DNA from 2 places in the Flavobacterium agricola genome. Region 1 is predicted to be linked to the other one. Evidence: riboswitches for the same ligand, from Rfam matches in the RefSeq annotation. Region 1 holds a riboswitch; the other holds the start of a gene.
What was found. A riboswitch is a leader RNA that binds a small molecule or an ion and turns the genes downstream of it on or off. The one in region 1 is predicted to bind S-adenosylmethionine.
Positions count from the first base shown of each region.

Region 1 (8,194 bases):
AAGGACGTTTTAATAGCTATACAGACAAAATTAAAGCTAAGTTTGGAAGCCTTTCTGATGCAGAGAATCATAACCACGTAGCCAATCAAGTTTATATTGCTTTAGGTTTAGCCCTGGCGCAAGCTGCCGAATTAAAAGTTGATACTACACCCGTGGGTGGATTTGATAAAAAAGTAATTGATGATGTTTTAAAACTACACGATTTAAACCTTAAAAGCGTTGTTTTAATGTACGTGGGTTATGCTGATGCTGAAAAAGATTGGGTTGGCCCAATGAAAAAAGTTAGATTACCTAAAGAAGAATTTGTAATTGAAATTAAGTAATAAAAAAAGCCTCGAAATTCGAGGCTTTTTTTATTATATTATTGTTGAGTTCCAATATCATCGATTGATTCTCCTTTTCCTTTAGGATCTTTTCCGAATCTATTATCTCCAATTGTTCCTTCAGTACAAGCTAAAATTAGATTATAAATAGGGATTAGAACAAACCAACCACTTTTATTTACATCATGCATTCTTCTAACAGCTACTGCAATACTTGGAATTAAAATAACTAAAGAATAAGCACTCATAATTGCATCTGGTAAACTTAATAGTCCGCAAATAAAACCAACTACAAAAGACACGATTATATTTGCTAAAGCAAAATACCAATATTCTTTTCTTCTTGCCCTTCCATTAAAGTTTGCGTAGTTTTCAAAAACTACCTTTTTATACCACTGAAACATAATTTTAATTTAATAATTATACATAATCATCTATATAACGGCAAAAAAAATATTTATTGCACGGTTATCTCATTTTAGATAAATATCTATCTACTGGTTTAAAATAAATAGCAATTAGGGTAAAAATTAATAAAATATACAAGTAGAAAGAAGAAATAAAAAGTTGACCATAACTTAGTTGTGTACCTTCATAACTCAACAACAATAAAACTTGTGCCCCATAAGGTAACAAGCCTTGAATAATACATGAAAAAATGTCCATTATGGTTGCCGATTTACGATTATCGATTTGATATTCATCTGAAATATCTTTTACAATTGGCCCTGCAACTACAATTGATACGGTATTATTTGCAATAGCTGAATTAATACACGAAGTAATTACTCCAATACCAACCTGAGCTGATTTTGGCGTTTTAATTAATTTTTTAATTTTAGAAACTAAAAATGCTATTCCGCCTTGTTTTTCTACCATAGCTGCTAATCCACCAGTAAGCAAAGACAGTAAAAAAATATCGATCATGCTTAAAAATCCATTATAAATTTCGGTGCAGTAAGTAATCCAATTTAAACTTCCGAAACTAAATCCGATTAGCCCAGAAAAAAGAATACCAATAAATAAGGTAACAAAAACATTTAATCCTAAAATTGCTAATACAATTACCAATAGGTACGGAATTATTGTCCAATAATTTACTGCTACAACGGGTAATTCGGCTGTAATATTTGGTGCGGTAAATCCTATAAATAATAAAATAATAACCGTAACAACGGCTGCTGGTAAAGCAATATAAAGGTTTACTTTAAATTTATCTTTTAAATCACAATCTAAAGATTGCGTTGCAGCTATGGTTGTGTCTGAAATCATAGAAAGATTATCTCCTAACATAGATCCGCCAAGTAAAGCGCCAGCTAATAAAGGCAACAATTCTGGAGTTACCTCATGAAATCCCATAACAATCGGGCCTAAAGCAACGATTGAACCAACCGAAGTTCCGGATGCAGTTGATAAAAATGAAGCAACAAGAAAAACACCTAAAGGTAAAAAACGCAAATCAAAATAATTTAGACCTAAATTTACAATAGCATCTACCCCACCAATATATTTAGTTACAACTGCAAAAGCACCTGCTAATAAATAAATAATACACATGGTTATAATTTTGCTATCGCCACAACCCTTTATAAAGGTTTCCATTTTATCGTTAATTGCGCCTTTATATAATAGCACGGCGGATGCAATACCTATTATTACTGCTATTGGTGATGGAATGGTATAAAAACTTTCGGTTATTATACCAAAAGCTAAAAAGGAAAAAATAAAAAAAGCAAAAGGAATTAAACTAATGAAAGATGCTTTTTTGTTGTTTTGTAATTCTGAATTCATAACATATAAATAAACGAACTACAGAGAAGCAATTTCAACATTTTTTCCAAAATCTTGGCTTATCTTTTTAGCACCTTGCTTGTTGTTGCAGGTTGCTATCTCTGTGAGATTCGTGATAATAATGTGCAAAGATACTACTATTTAATAGAATTGCAAATTGAGAAGTTAAATCAAATAAAAAAGCAGATTCCTATATAGGAATCTGCTTTTTTATTGTGGGTTTTAAGATAATTATCCTAAAACTTCTTTTACTTTTTTACCAATTTCTGCTGGAGAATCTACAACGTGAATACCGTTTTCTCTCATAATGCGTTTTTTAGCTTCTGCTGTATCATCAGCACCACCAACAATAGCACCTGCGTGACCCATTGTACGTCCTTTTGGAGCTGTTTCACCAGCTATAAAACCAATTACTGGTTTTCTGTTACCGTCTGCTTTAACCCAACGAGCTGCATCAGCTTCTAATTGTCCACCAATTTCACCAATCATAATGATTGCTTCAGTTTCTGGATCGTTCATTAAAAGTTCAACTGCTTCTTTAGTTGTAGTACCAATAATTGGGTCACCACCAATACCAATTGCAGTTGTAATACCCATACCTTGTTTAACAACTTGGTCAGCAGCTTCATAAGTTAAAGTACCAGATTTAGATACGATACCTACTTTACCTTTTTTGAATACAAAACCTGGCATAATACCAACTTTAGCTTCACCTGGAGTAATAACACCTGGACAATTTGGTCCGATTAAACGGCAGTTTTCTCTAGATTTTACGTATTGGTTTGCTTTTGTCATGTCAGCAACTGGAATACCTTCAGTAATACAAATAATTACTTTAATACCAGCAGCAGCAGCTTCCATAATAGCGTCTGCAGCAAATGCTGGCGGTACGAAAATGATAGATGTATCTGCTCCTGTTGTATCTACAGCATCTTGTACTGTGTTAAAAACTGGACGATCTAAATGTGTTGTTCCACCTTTTGCTGGTGTTACTCCACCTACCACATTAGTTCCGTATTCAATCATTTGAGAAGCGTGGAAAGTTCCTTCACTTCCTGTAAAACCTTGAACAATTATTTTAGAATCTTTATTTACTAAAACGCTCATAACTTAATTATTATTATTGTTTGTTTATTATTGTTTTGCAAGTATTATTTTAAAGTCTAAATATACAACTTATTGAACGATTTTTAGATACTTTTGAACAAAAATATTCAAATTATCTTTGACTCATTACATATGCTTTATAGAGCTTTTGGTCTTTTATTTCCCAAATTCCCATAAAATGCGCTAAAATTAATTCTTGCTCGGGATTATCAATTGGCGAAACGTAATGCGTGTAACGCAAAGCTACTTGATTTTTATCGTGCAAAACATGTGTAATATCGTAACGTGATTTGCTATATGCTTTTTCTAATTTAATGGTATAATCTATTAATTCTTCTTTATTAAAGTGAAGATACCCTTCGGTTGAATACCATGTTACTTCTAAGTCATCATGTAAAAGCGCAACAATTGCGTGATGATTAGTTAGTGCATCTGTTTTGTAAAAATTAAGTACAATGTCGGTTACATTCATTTTATCTTATTTTAATTTGTTAAGAATTTCTGGAATGCGTTTTACGTTTGCAATTTGTTTTAATTTATCTCTAGCTTCTTCAGCAGGATATCCAAAATAACTTTTACCTCCTTCTAAAGATTTAGAAATACCAGATTGTGCTAATATTACAGCTTTTTTCCCGATTGTAATACCGCTTGTCATGCCAACTTGGCCCCATAATGTTACCTCGTCTTCAATAACTACACAACCTGCAATACCAACTTGTGATGCAATTAAACATTTTTTACCAATAACCGTATCGTGCCCAACGTGCACTTGATTATCAATTTTTGTTCCGGCACCAATTGTTGTATTACCTGTAACCCCTCGGTCAATGGTACAAAGAGCTCCTAATGTAACATGATCTTCAATAACTACAGTACCGCAAGACAACAGCTGATCAAACCCTTCAGGGCGGTTTTTATAGTAAAACGCATCAGCACCTAAAACGGTACCTGCATGAATTATAACGTTGTTACCTATGGTAATGTTGTCGTAAATAATTACGTTTGGATGAATTAAACAGTTATCACCAATTACTACATTATTACCTATAAATACATTAGGCTGAATTACAGTTCCTTGACCAATTTTTGCACTAGATGCTATTACTGCTGTTGCTGGTACAAATGGGTTGAAATGCTTAGAAATTTTATTAAAATCTCGGAACGGATCATCAGAAATTAATAAGGCTTTACCTTCTGGACAAGCAACTTCTTTATTGATTAAAATAATGGTTGCTGCTGAATTTAAGGCTTTATCGTAATATTTTGGATGATCGACAAAAACAATATCTCCGGGTTCTACCACATGAATTTCATTCATGCCCAGTACCGGATAATCATTTGCGCCAACAAACTTTGCATCAATTAATTGAGCAATAGCTTCTAATGTTTGCGGTTTTTGAAACTTCATAATGTATGTAAATTATTCTTTAATACGCTCCATGTAAGCACCGGTAGCAGTATCAATTTTAATTTTATCTCCTTCGTTAATAAATAAAGGTACATTAATTGTTGCTCCTGTTTCAACCGTTGCTGGTTTAGTTGCGTTTGTAGCTGTATTACCTTTTACTCCTGGCTCTGCATAAGTAACTTCTAAAATAATAGAAGCTGGCATATCTACTGCTAAAGGCATCTCAGTTTCTGTATTAATTTGAACCATAACTACAGTACCTTCTTTTAATAACTCTGGTGAATCTAAAGCACTTTTTGGTAAAGTAATTTGTTCGTATGTTTCTGTGTTCATGAAGTGAAAATCATCACCTTCAGCATACAAATATTGGTACGATTGTGTTTCTACACGTACAACGTCGATTTTATGCCCAGCCGAAAAAGTATTATCTAAAACTTTTCCGTTAGTTACCGATTTCATTTTTGTTCTAACAAATGCAGGACCTTTACCTGGCTTTACGTGTAAAAATTCAGTGATTTTATAAATATCATTGTTGTATTTAATACACAAACCGTTTCTAATATCAGCTGTAGTTGCCATTTTATAATTTTATTTAATAATTAATTTAAAAATTAGTCTTTACTTAATGATGATGTATAGCCTTTCATTACACCTCTTGATGAGTTTTTAATAAAAGTAATAATTTCATCGCGTTCTGGAGTTGCTTCTAATTCTGCTTCAATAATATCTATTGCTTGCGAATTGTTGTAATTTTTTTGGTATAAAATACGATATACGTCTTGAATTTCTCTAATTTTTTCTGTCGAGAATCCTCTACGTCTTAATCCGATTGAATTAATACCTACGTATGAAAGCGGTTCATTTGCTGCTTTTGTAAAAGGAGGTACATCTTTACGTACTAAAGAACCACCAGAAATCATTGAATGATCTCCGATTGAAATAAACTGATGCACCGCTGCTAAACCACCAATAACAGCATAGTTACCTACCGTTACGTGACCTGCAAGCGCAACACCATTTGCCATAATTACATGATCGCCTACTACACAATCGTGAGCGATATGTGCATAAGCCATAATTAAACAATTACTACCTACTACGGTTTGGCCAGAAGCAATAGTACCTCTGTTTATAGTTACGCATTCGCGAATGGTTGTGTTATCACCTATAATAGCGAAAGATTCTTCGCCACCGAATTTTAAATCTTGAGGTACAGCTGAAATTACTGCACCTGGAAATATTGTACAATTTTTCCCGATTCTTGCACCTTCCATGATAGTTACGTTAGATCCGATCCAAGAACCTTCTCCGATTTCAACATTGTTGTGAATGGTTGAAAACGGCTCGATAACTACATTTTTAGCTATTTTTGCTCCTGGATGAACGTATGCTAAAGGTTGATTCATAATAAAAAAATTAATTCACTTTTACAATTTGAGCCATTAATTCGGCCTCTGCTACTAATTTACCATTTGCATAAGCATTGGCTTGCATATGACAAATTCCTCTTCTAATTGGTGATAATAAATCTAATTTAAAAATTAATGTATCACCAGGTAAAACTTTATGTTTAAACTTAACATTATCTATTTTCATAAAATATGTCAAGTAATTTTCTGGGTCTGGTACCGAACTTAAAATTAAAATTCCTCCCGTTTGCGCCATAGCCTCAACTATTAAAACGCCTGGCATAACAGGTGCTCCTGGAAAATGCCCTTGAAAGAATTCTTCATTCATGGTAACATTTTTAACTCCAACCACCTGGCTGTCGGTCATTTCAATAATTTTATCTACCAATAAAAACGGATAACGGTGTGGTAACATCGCCATAATTTTTGTTACGTCCATTAGCGGTTCTTTATTCAAATCGTATGATGGTACGTAATTTCTAAGCTCGTTTTTAATGATTTTAGCCATTTTTTTAGCAAACATAGTGTTTACAAAATGGCCAGGTTTGTTGGCAATAACTTTACCTTGGATACGCATACCAATTAATGCTAAATCGCCCATAACATCTAATAATTTATGACGCGCAGCTTCGTTTGGATGATGCAAGGTTAGATTATCTAAAATTCCGTTAGGTTTTACTGAAATTTGCTCTTTATCAAAAGCTTTTTTAAGATGCCCCATTGTTTCGTCAGATATTTCTTTATCTACATAAACAATAGCGTTGTTCAAATCGCCACCTTTAATTAATCCGTTAGCTAATAAACCTTCTAATTCATGCAAAAATGAGAATGTACGGCTGTTTGCAACTTCGTCTTTAAAATGTGATACTGATTTTAAATTGGCATTTTGTGTACCTAAAACCTTGGTACCAAAATCTACCATGGTAGTAATAGAATATTCATCCGCTGGAATAATTGTAATTTCACTACCCGATATTTCATCTACGTACGAAATCACTTCTTTTACTACATAAACTTTACGTTCTGCATCTTGTTCTACAATGCCTGCTTTTTCAATCGCTTCAACAAAGTATTTTGACGAACCATCCATAATTGGAGGTTCTGATGCATTTAATTCAATAATAACGTTATCAATGTCACAACCAACAAAAGCTGCAAGTACGTGCTCTGTAGTATTAATTTTAACACCACGTTTTTCTAAACTTGTACCTCTTTGTGTGGTAGTTACATAATTTGCATCTGCTTCAATAACGGGTGCACCTTCTAAATCAACACGAACAAATGTAAATCCGTTGTTAATTGGTGCAGGTTTGAATGTCATTTTAACGTTTTGCCCAGTATGTAGCCCAACTCCTTCTAAAGAGATTGGCTCCTTAATGGTTGTTTGTTTAACCATGATTAATCTAGTTTATTATTTTTTTTAAGGTTATTTATGTCTTTTACAATTTTATCCAAGTTTTTAAAATGGATGAAAGATTTGTTATACGCGTTGTATGGTAATGCTGGTGTTCCTTGAATGGCTTCGCCATCTTTTACACTTCTGCTTACGCCTGTTTGTGCTTGAATACGAACATTATTACCAATAGTAATATGCCCTACTATACCAACTTGACCACCAATAATGCAGTTTTTACCAATTTTTGTAGAACCTGCAATACCGGTTTGCGATGCAATTACCGTATTTTCGCCAATTTCAACATTGTGCGCTACCTGTATATGGTTATCCAACTTTACGCCTTTTCTGATAACAGTTGAACCTAAAGTTGCGCGGTCAATAGTTGAATTTGCACCAATTTCTACATGATCTTCTAAAATCACGTTACCAATTTGAGGAACTTTTTTATAACTTCCATCTTCTAATGGTGCAAAACCAAATCCGTCAGAACCAATAATAGTTCCTGAATGAATTACACAATGTTTACCAATTACGCTTTCTGAATACACGCGAACGCCAGCAAAAAGAATGGTATCATCGCCAATAGTTACATTATCTCCAATAAATGTATTTGGATAAATTTTAACATTATTTCCAATTACAACATTCTTACCAATGTAAGCAAAACTTCCTAAATATAAATTGTCACCATAAGTTACGTTTTCTGATATTACAGAAGGCTGTTCAATCCCAGATTTCATTAATTTTACCTGATTGTAAT
Region 1 covers NZ_CP081495.1:743,718-751,911, reverse strand. Annotated here, with positions in the region: gene K5I29_RS03695 (nitroreductase family protein) at 1-323, shown strand, start outside; gene K5I29_RS03690 (DUF805 domain-containing protein) at 362-727, opposite strand; gene K5I29_RS03685 (Na+/H+ antiporter NhaC family protein) at 792-2,114, opposite strand; SAM-I-IV-variant riboswitch at 2,145-2,238, opposite strand; gene sucD (succinate--CoA ligase subunit alpha) at 2,346-3,221, opposite strand; gene K5I29_RS03675 (nuclear transport factor 2 family protein) at 3,334-3,693, opposite strand; gene K5I29_RS03670 (UDP-3-O-(3-hydroxymyristoyl)glucosamine N-acyltransferase) at 3,700-4,629, opposite strand; gene efp (elongation factor P) at 4,642-5,208, opposite strand; gene lpxA (acyl-ACP--UDP-N-acetylglucosamine O-acyltransferase) at 5,241-6,035, opposite strand; gene K5I29_RS03655 (bifunctional UDP-3-O-[3-hydroxymyristoyl] N-acetylglucosamine deacetylase/3-hydroxyacyl-ACP dehydratase) at 6,046-7,434, opposite strand; gene lpxD (UDP-3-O-(3-hydroxymyristoyl)glucosamine N-acyltransferase) at 7,437-8,194, opposite strand, start outside.

Region 2 (8,194 bases), 780 kb from region 1:
TAATTAATTTAGCCTTATTTGGGCACGGATTAGTTGGCGGAACTTTAATAAGTCAAATTTTAGAATCTCAGCAAAACATTGCCAAACGCAAAGGCATTTACTTAAACATTTTTGCTGTTGCTAATTCTAAACGTTTGTTGTTGAATGAAAATGGAATTTCTAACCAATGGTTGGATCAAATTTCGCAACAACCCGAAGGTTATTCGGTGCAACAAGTTATTGATTTTGCCAAACAGCATCAACTAGAAAATTTAATTGCGGTTGACAATACGGCATCTACAACCTTTATAAATAATTATGAGCTTTTGGTTAACGGTGATTTTCATTTAATTTCATCAAACAAAATTGCCAATACCATTTCGTTTAAATTTTATCAATCGCTTCGCGAAACTTTACATAAAAACAATAAAGAATATTTGTACGAAACCAACGTAGGTGCAGGTTTACCTTTGATTGACACCATTAAGTTGCTGCATTTATCGGGCGAAAATATTACTAAAATTACAGGTGTTTTTTCGGGCACGTTATCGTATTTGTTTAATAACTTTTCGGTGGAAAATCAACCTTTTAGTGCCATTTTACAACAAGCCATTGCTAACGGTTATACCGAACCCGATCCGCGCGAAGATTTATCAGGAAACGATGTTGCACGTAAATTGCTGGTTTTGGCTCGTGAATTGGAGTTAGAAAATGAGTTTGACGAAATTAAAATTCAAAACTTAATTCCTGAGCCGTTACAAGCTTTATCGGTAACCGAATTTTTAAATCAAACAGATAAGTTAGATCCGTATTATCAAGATCTAAAAAATAAATTAGAACCCAACCACGTTTTGCGATATGTAGGCGAACTTTCGGGCGATTTACAACAAGCAAAAGGTATTTTAGAAACTAAACTAATTGCTGTTTCTGCATTTACCGCTTTAGGACAATTAAAAGGATCTGATTCAATTTTCGAAATTTATACCGAATCGTACGGAGATAATCCGATTATTATTCAAGGAGCAGGAGCAGGAGCCAAGGTAACTGCCCGAGGCGTTTTTGGTGATATTTTACGTTTAGCATCTAAAAATTAATTTATGGAAAAAGATACCTTAGCCATTAAAACCCAAATAGAACGTTCGCAATTTCTAGAACACAGTGCGCCGTTGTATTTAACGTCAAGTTTTGTTTTTGAAGATTCTGAAGATATGCGTGCATCATTCGCAGAAGAAAAAGATCGAAATATATATTCGCGCTTTAGTAATCCTAATGTTTCTGAATTTATAGAAAAAATTGCGTTGCTTGAAGAAGCTGAAGATGGTGTTGCGTTTGCTACCGGCATGGCTGCTGTTTACAATACTTTAGTACCGTTTTTAAATGCGGGCGATCATGTGGTTTCTGCTAGCAGTATTTTTGGTTCTACCCATACGTTGTTTACTAAATATTTACCGAAGTGGAATATTTCTACCACGTATTTTGATATCAACAAACCAGAAACTATTACAGCTGCTATTCAACAAAACACAAAAATCTTGTTTGTTGAAACGCCAACAAATCCTGGAGTTGATGTGATTGATTTACAATTGTTAGGGCAAATTGCTAATAAGCATAATTTGTTATTGGTGGTAGATAATACGTTTGCTACACCATTTGTTCAAAATCCTATTTCATTAGGTGCACATTTAGTTATTCATTCTGCAACCAAATTAATAGACGGACAAGGTAGGGTGCTTGGCGGCGTAACTGTTGGTTTTAAAGATTTGATTCGTGAAATTTATTTATTTTCACGCAATACCGGACCTGCTTTGGCGCCATTTAACGCTTGGTTGTTATCTAAAAGTTTAGAAACGCTAAGTTTACGTGTCGAAAAACAAAGTCAAAATGCATTACAATTGGCAACGTATTTAGAGCAACATCCAAAAGTTAAATCGGTAAAATATCCGTTTTTACCTTCGCATCCGCAGTATGCCATTGCAAAAAAACAAATGCAAACCGGCGGAACCATTGTTGCGTTCGAGTTGCACGACGGTAAAGATGCTGGAAAAGCGTTTATAGATGCAAATTCCTTTTTCTCTGTTTCGGCAAATTTAGGAGATACGCGTACTATTATTACTCATCCGGCATCATCTACGCATAGTAAATTAAGTAAAGAAGAATTAAAACAAGCGCATTTAACCGAAGGATTAATCCGTATTTCTGTCGGTTTAGAAAGTTATAAAGATATAGTAACCCACTTTAATTTAAATTTAAAGTAACTCAAAATTTAACAAGCCACAAACCTTGTAAACTTGCAGATTTAAATAATAAAACGTAATTTTACAAGGTTCTTAAACATTTTGATGTTATCACGAAAGGCAGAGGGATTAGACCCAATGAAGCCTTAGCAACCCTCTAACTTTAGAGAAGGTGCTACATTCTACCTATTATAATAAGGAAAGATAACCCACATTTTTTAGCATTCCGCTGCAATTTTCACTGATAACATTTTATTTTTTTAAGAAGCTTATACGTTAGCGAATTGTATTCACTAAGTTCCCGCTTTGCGCTAAATCTTTATTTGTTTAAACCAACAAATAAAGGATATCGTTGCAATCGGGGCTAAAAGCCAACGTATTACATTAACTTAATACGATATAAAATGTCTGATTCTCACTGTATTTTGCATAAAGCGCCAATTCAGGAAATTATTAAACACAAAACTTTAGTGCTAGACGGCGCTATGGGAACCATGTTACAACAATATAAATTTTCTGAGCAAGATTTTCGAGGCGATTTGTTTAAAAATTTCCCATATCCATTAAAAGGAAATAACGATTTGTTGTCGATCACCCAACCGCAAGCGGTGCAAGAAGTGCATCGTAAATATTTAGAAGCTGGGGCTGATATTATTGAAACCAATACGTTTTCTAGTACTACCATTGGAGTGGCAGATTATCATTTGCAAGATTATGTGTATCAGTTAAATTACGAATCCGCAAAAATTGCCAAGCAAGTTGCCGACCAATTCACACAAGTAAACCCGCAAAAACCGCGCTATGTTGCTGGTGCTATTGGGCCAACCAATCGTACGGCATCTATGTCGCCCGATGTGAACAATCCGGGCTATCGTGCTGTTACGTTTAACGAACTGCGTTTGGCATACAAACAACAAGTAGAAGCTTTGCTTGATGGTGGGGTAGATGTTTTGCTGGTCGAAACTATTTTTGATACCTTAAACGCAAAAGCTGCACTTTTTGCAATCGATCAAGTTCGTGAAGAACGTAATATTGACGTGCCAATAATGGTTTCAGGAACCATTACGGATGCATCGGGTAGAACCTTATCCGGACAAACGGTTGATGCTTTTTTAATTTCAATTTCTCATATTCCGCTTTTAAGTATTGGTTTTAACTGTGCTTTAGGAGCAGATCAACTTAAACCTTATTTAAAACAACTTGCAAAACATACCTCGGTAAGTATTTCTGCACATCCCAATGCAGGTTTGCCTAATGCGTTTGGCGAATACGATCAAACGCCGCAAGAAATGCAAGTGCTTATTCAAGAATATTTAGATGATAATTTAGTTCAAATTATTGGTGGTTGTTGCGGTACAAGCCCAGAACATATTAAAAAAATTGCTGAGGCAGTTGCAGCTACCGAAAATAATCGAGAGCTAAAAAATACTATTCAAGCAACGTTTATACCTCCGGTTTTAGCTCTTTCGGGGTTAGAACCTTTGTTTGTAACCAAAGAATCTAATTTTATAAATGTTGGTGAACGTACTAATGTTACCGGATCTAAAAAGTTTTTACGTCTAATTAAAGAAGAAAAGTTTGAAGAAGCCCTTGATGTTGCTCGTACACAAGTAGAAGGTGGTGCACAAATTATTGACATCAACATGGACGAAGGTATGTTAGATGGCGTACAAGCTATGGTAACTTTTTTAAATCTTATTGCATCAGAACCTGATATTGCTCGAGTACCGATTATGATTGATAGCTCAAAATGGGAAATTATAGAAGCTGGTTTGCAAGTAATTCAAGGTAAAGGTATCGTAAACTCAATTAGTTTGAAAGAAGGCGAAGCTTTGTTTGTTGAGCACGCAAAACTTATTAAGCGATACGGCGCTGCTGTGGTAGTAATGGCTTTCGATGAGGTTGGACAAGCAGATAACTTAGAACGCCGCATCGAAATTTGTAAAAGATCTTACGATATTTTAGTAAATCAGGTACATTTCCCTCCACAAGATATTATTTTCGATCCGAATATATTCCCGGTTGCAACCGGAATGGAGGAGCACAACAACAACGCGCTCGATTTTTTTAATGCAACAAAATGGATTCGCGAAAATTTACCCTACGCCAATGTTTCAGGCGGAGTAAGTAATGTTTCGTTTTCTTTTCGCGGCAATAATAAGGTACGCGAAGCTATGCATGCTGCATTTTTATATCATGCCATTCAACACGGTATGAACATGGGCATTGTAAATCCTGAAATGTTAGAAGTTTACAATCAAATTGATGCTGAACTTTTAGAATATGTAGAAGATGTACTTTTAAATAGAAGGGAAGATGCAACCGAACGATTGTTAACTTTTGCAGATTCACTCATTCAAACCGATAAAGTTACCGAAACTAAAGTTTTAGAATGGCGTAGCTATCCGCTGCAAGAAAGAATTACATATGCCTTAGTTAAAGGCGTTGACGAATTTATTTTAGAAGATATTGAACTAGCGCGACAAATAGCGCCACAACCCATTCAAGTAATTGAGCAGAATTTAATGATCGGAATGAATGAAGTAGGTGATTTGTTTGGCTCGGGTAAAATGTTTCTACCTCAGGTAGTAAAATCGGCTCGCGTAATGAAAAAAGCTGTAGCTTATTTATTGCCGTTTATAGAAGAATCTAAAAAAAATAATCCAACACAAATTATCGAAAATCAGGTGCCAAAAATACTTATGGCAACCGTTCGTGGTGATGTTCACGATATTGGTAAAAATATTGTTGCCGTTGTTTTGGCTTGTAATAATTTTGAAATTATTGATTTAGGCGTTATGGTGCCGCCCGAAAAAATTATTGAAGAAGCAATTAAAAACGAGGTTGATGTTATTGGTTTAAGCGGATTAATTACGCCGTCGTTAGACGAAATGGTGCATCTTACCAAAGAACTAGAAAAAGTTTCGAGTAAAATACCAGTGCTTATTGGTGGGGCAACAACTTCGCGTGCACATACCGCCGTTAAAATTGCACCAGAATATTCTGGATCGGTGGTGCATGTAGTTGATGCTTCTCGTTCGGTAACCGTTGTAAATAGCTTATTGCAACCCGAAACCAATCAAGAATTTAAAAATGCCATTCATGAAGAATATACCAAACTTAAAAGCGATTATTTAAACCGTGCACGCGATAAAAAATATTTAAGCATTCAAGCAGCACGCGAAAATAAATTTAAAATCGATTGGGCAGCACAGCAAATTGTTAAACCCAATTTTATAGGTAAAAAGCAAATACAAGTTTCGGTTCAACAATTAGTACCTTATATAGATTGGACGCCGTTTTTCAGATCGTGGGAATTGTACGGTAAATATCCAGCCATTTTAACCGATGAGGTAGTGGGTGAACAAGCAACGGAATTGTTTGCTGATGCGCAAGCCATGTTACAAACTTGTATTGCAGAAAATTGGTTTCAGCCACAAGGAATTTTAGGCATTTTTCCTGCAAATACAATTAATGATGATGATATTGAATTGTACGACGAAAATGGGCAAGTACTTAGTACATTACTAACATTACGCCAGCAATCACAAAAAACAGCAGGAGCGCCCAACATTGCTTTGTCCGATTTTGTTGCGCCCAAAACTGCAAATGTTACCGATTATGTGGGTATGTTTTGCGTAACCACAGGAATTAAAGTGGAAGAAAAAGCAAAATATTTTGAAAGCTTGCACGACGATTACAATGCCATTTTAGTAAAAGCTTTAGGTGATAGATTGGCCGAAGCTTTTGCCGAATATTTGCACGAACAAGTTCGCCAAAACATTTGGGGCTATGTAACCAATGAAACATTAAGTAATGAAGATTTAATTCAAGAAAAGTACCAAGGTATTCGTCCGGCACCAGGTTATCCGGCTTGTCCTGATCATTTAGAAAAAAGAACCATTTTTAAAGTGCTCGATGTAACCCGAGCAATTGGTGTTGAGGTTACAGAAAGTTTGGCTATGTGGCCCGCATCATCGGTTTCTGGTTATTATTTTGCAAATGCCCAAAGTAAATATTTTGGTTTAGGTAAAATAAAGCCCGATCAGGTGGCTGATTATGCTCAACGTCGTGATATTAGTTTAGATGAAGCCAACAAATGGTTAAGCCCAATTATTACCGAATAATTTAAAAACGAATGCCAATTTTTTTAGGAAGGAAGCTAAACCTAAAAACAGAAAACTTATCATGAAAATTACCGAACATATAGAACAAGCCAAAGGGAAAACATTATTTTCGTTAGAAATTTTACCTCCTGTTAAGGGCCAAGATATTAATTGCACATTTAAAACCTTAGATCCGTTGGTTGAGTTGAAACCTGCGTTTATAGATGTAACCTATCACCGTCAAGAATATATTTATAAACAAAAAGAAAACGGATTGTTAAAAAAATATTCGGTACGTAAACGTCCGGGTACCGTGGCTATTTGCTCGGCCATTCAAAATCATTATAAAATTGATGCCGTTCCGCATCTTATTTGCGGCGGATTCACAAAAGAAGATACCGAAGATGCCTTAATCGATTTAAATTTTTTAGGCATTGATAATGTTTTGGTTTTACGTGGTGATCCGATTAAAACCGAAAAAACATTTGTACCCGAACCTGGCGGTCATGCCTTTGCTAACGAGCTGGTTCAGCAAGTTGTTGGTTTAAACCATGGTAAATATTTAGATGATGAGTTACAAGAAACCCATGCAACCGATTTTTGCATTGGCGTAGCCGGTTATCCCGAAAAACATTTTGAATCGGCTAACTTAAGTTTAGATATGCATTATTTAAAACAAAAGGTAGATTTAGGAGCAAACTACATTGTAACGCAAATGTTTTATGATAATCAAAAATATTTTGATTTTGTTACTAAATGCCGTGAAAATGGTATTCAGGTTCCTATCATTCCAGGTATTAAACCGTTAACTGCTGTTGGACAATTAAGTTCCATTCCAAAAAATTTTTATATTGATTTGCCAGAAGCTTTGGTGCAAGAACTATTAAAAGCAGATTGTTCGTCAACCATTTCTCAAATCGGATTAGAATGGTCGGTAAACCAATGTAAAGAATTAATCAAGTTTGGAGTGCCTGCATTGCATTTTTACACCATGAGTAACTCCAAACACACCAAATTTATAGCGCAGCAGCTTTTTTAGCAGTTGCCTTTCGCATTTTTTTGTTAAATTTAGTGAAATAAAAAAAGAACCTATGCTATATCACGAAATCCATTCCAAAATGAAAGCGGCTTTTGATGCAACTACGCAAAATGCCGTTTATCCAGAATTGGGTGTTTCAATCCATAAAAAAACATTTAAATCTATTGGTGCTCACGGTATTTTACATGGTTCAGATATGTTAAGTTGCGCCGAACATCAACTCGATTTTCAAAAATTCAATTCAAATGATAAAGTTTCAGATCATCATTCTTTAGATGTTCCTGATTACTTTATTCAAGAAAATTTATCTTACACCATTTCGTTAATAAAACCGGATGATGTTGATGTGGTTGATGATTTGGTGATTTTATTTCATGGTTTAAACGAAAAAAAATGGGATAAATATTTGCCTTGGGCGCACGAATTAGCCACCCGATCAAAGCGTGGCGTTTTGTTGTATCCTATTTCTTTTCATATGGATCGTGCGCCAGAGCAATGGAGCGATCGAAAATTAATGTTTCAAATTGCGCAAATCCGAGCAACCGATTTGTTCGAAAATTCAGATTCATCTTACGTAAACGCAGCTATAAGTTCTAGAATGGAAACCCAGCCGCAACGCATGTTTTGGTCGGGTTTACAATCTTACCACGATATTATAGAAATTGTAAATAGTATAAAAGCAGGCCAATTCAACTTAATTAAACCTGAGGCAACTATTAACTTGTTTGGCTATTCTATCGGTTCTTTTTTATCCATTATTTTAATGATGTCAAACCCAAACAATATTTTTTCAAACTCTAAATTGTTTTGTTTTTGTGGCGGAATGACAATAGATC
Region 2 covers NZ_CP081495.1:2,675,066-2,683,259, forward strand. Annotated here, with positions in the region: partial or broken gene K5I29_RS13220 (bifunctional aspartate kinase/homoserine dehydrogenase I) at 1-1,073, shown strand, start outside; gene K5I29_RS13225 (trans-sulfuration enzyme family protein) at 1,077-2,234, shown strand; SAM riboswitch class I at 2,319-2,424, shown strand; gene metH (methionine synthase) at 2,618-6,340, shown strand; gene metF (methylenetetrahydrofolate reductase [NAD(P)H]) at 6,402-7,358, shown strand; gene K5I29_RS13240 (DUF6051 family protein) at 7,411-8,194, shown strand, end outside.
Region 2: linked by a shared signal. The riboswitch ahead of metH (methionine synthase) and the one ahead of K5I29_RS03685 (Na+/H+ antiporter NhaC family protein) in region 1 are both predicted to bind S-adenosylmethionine.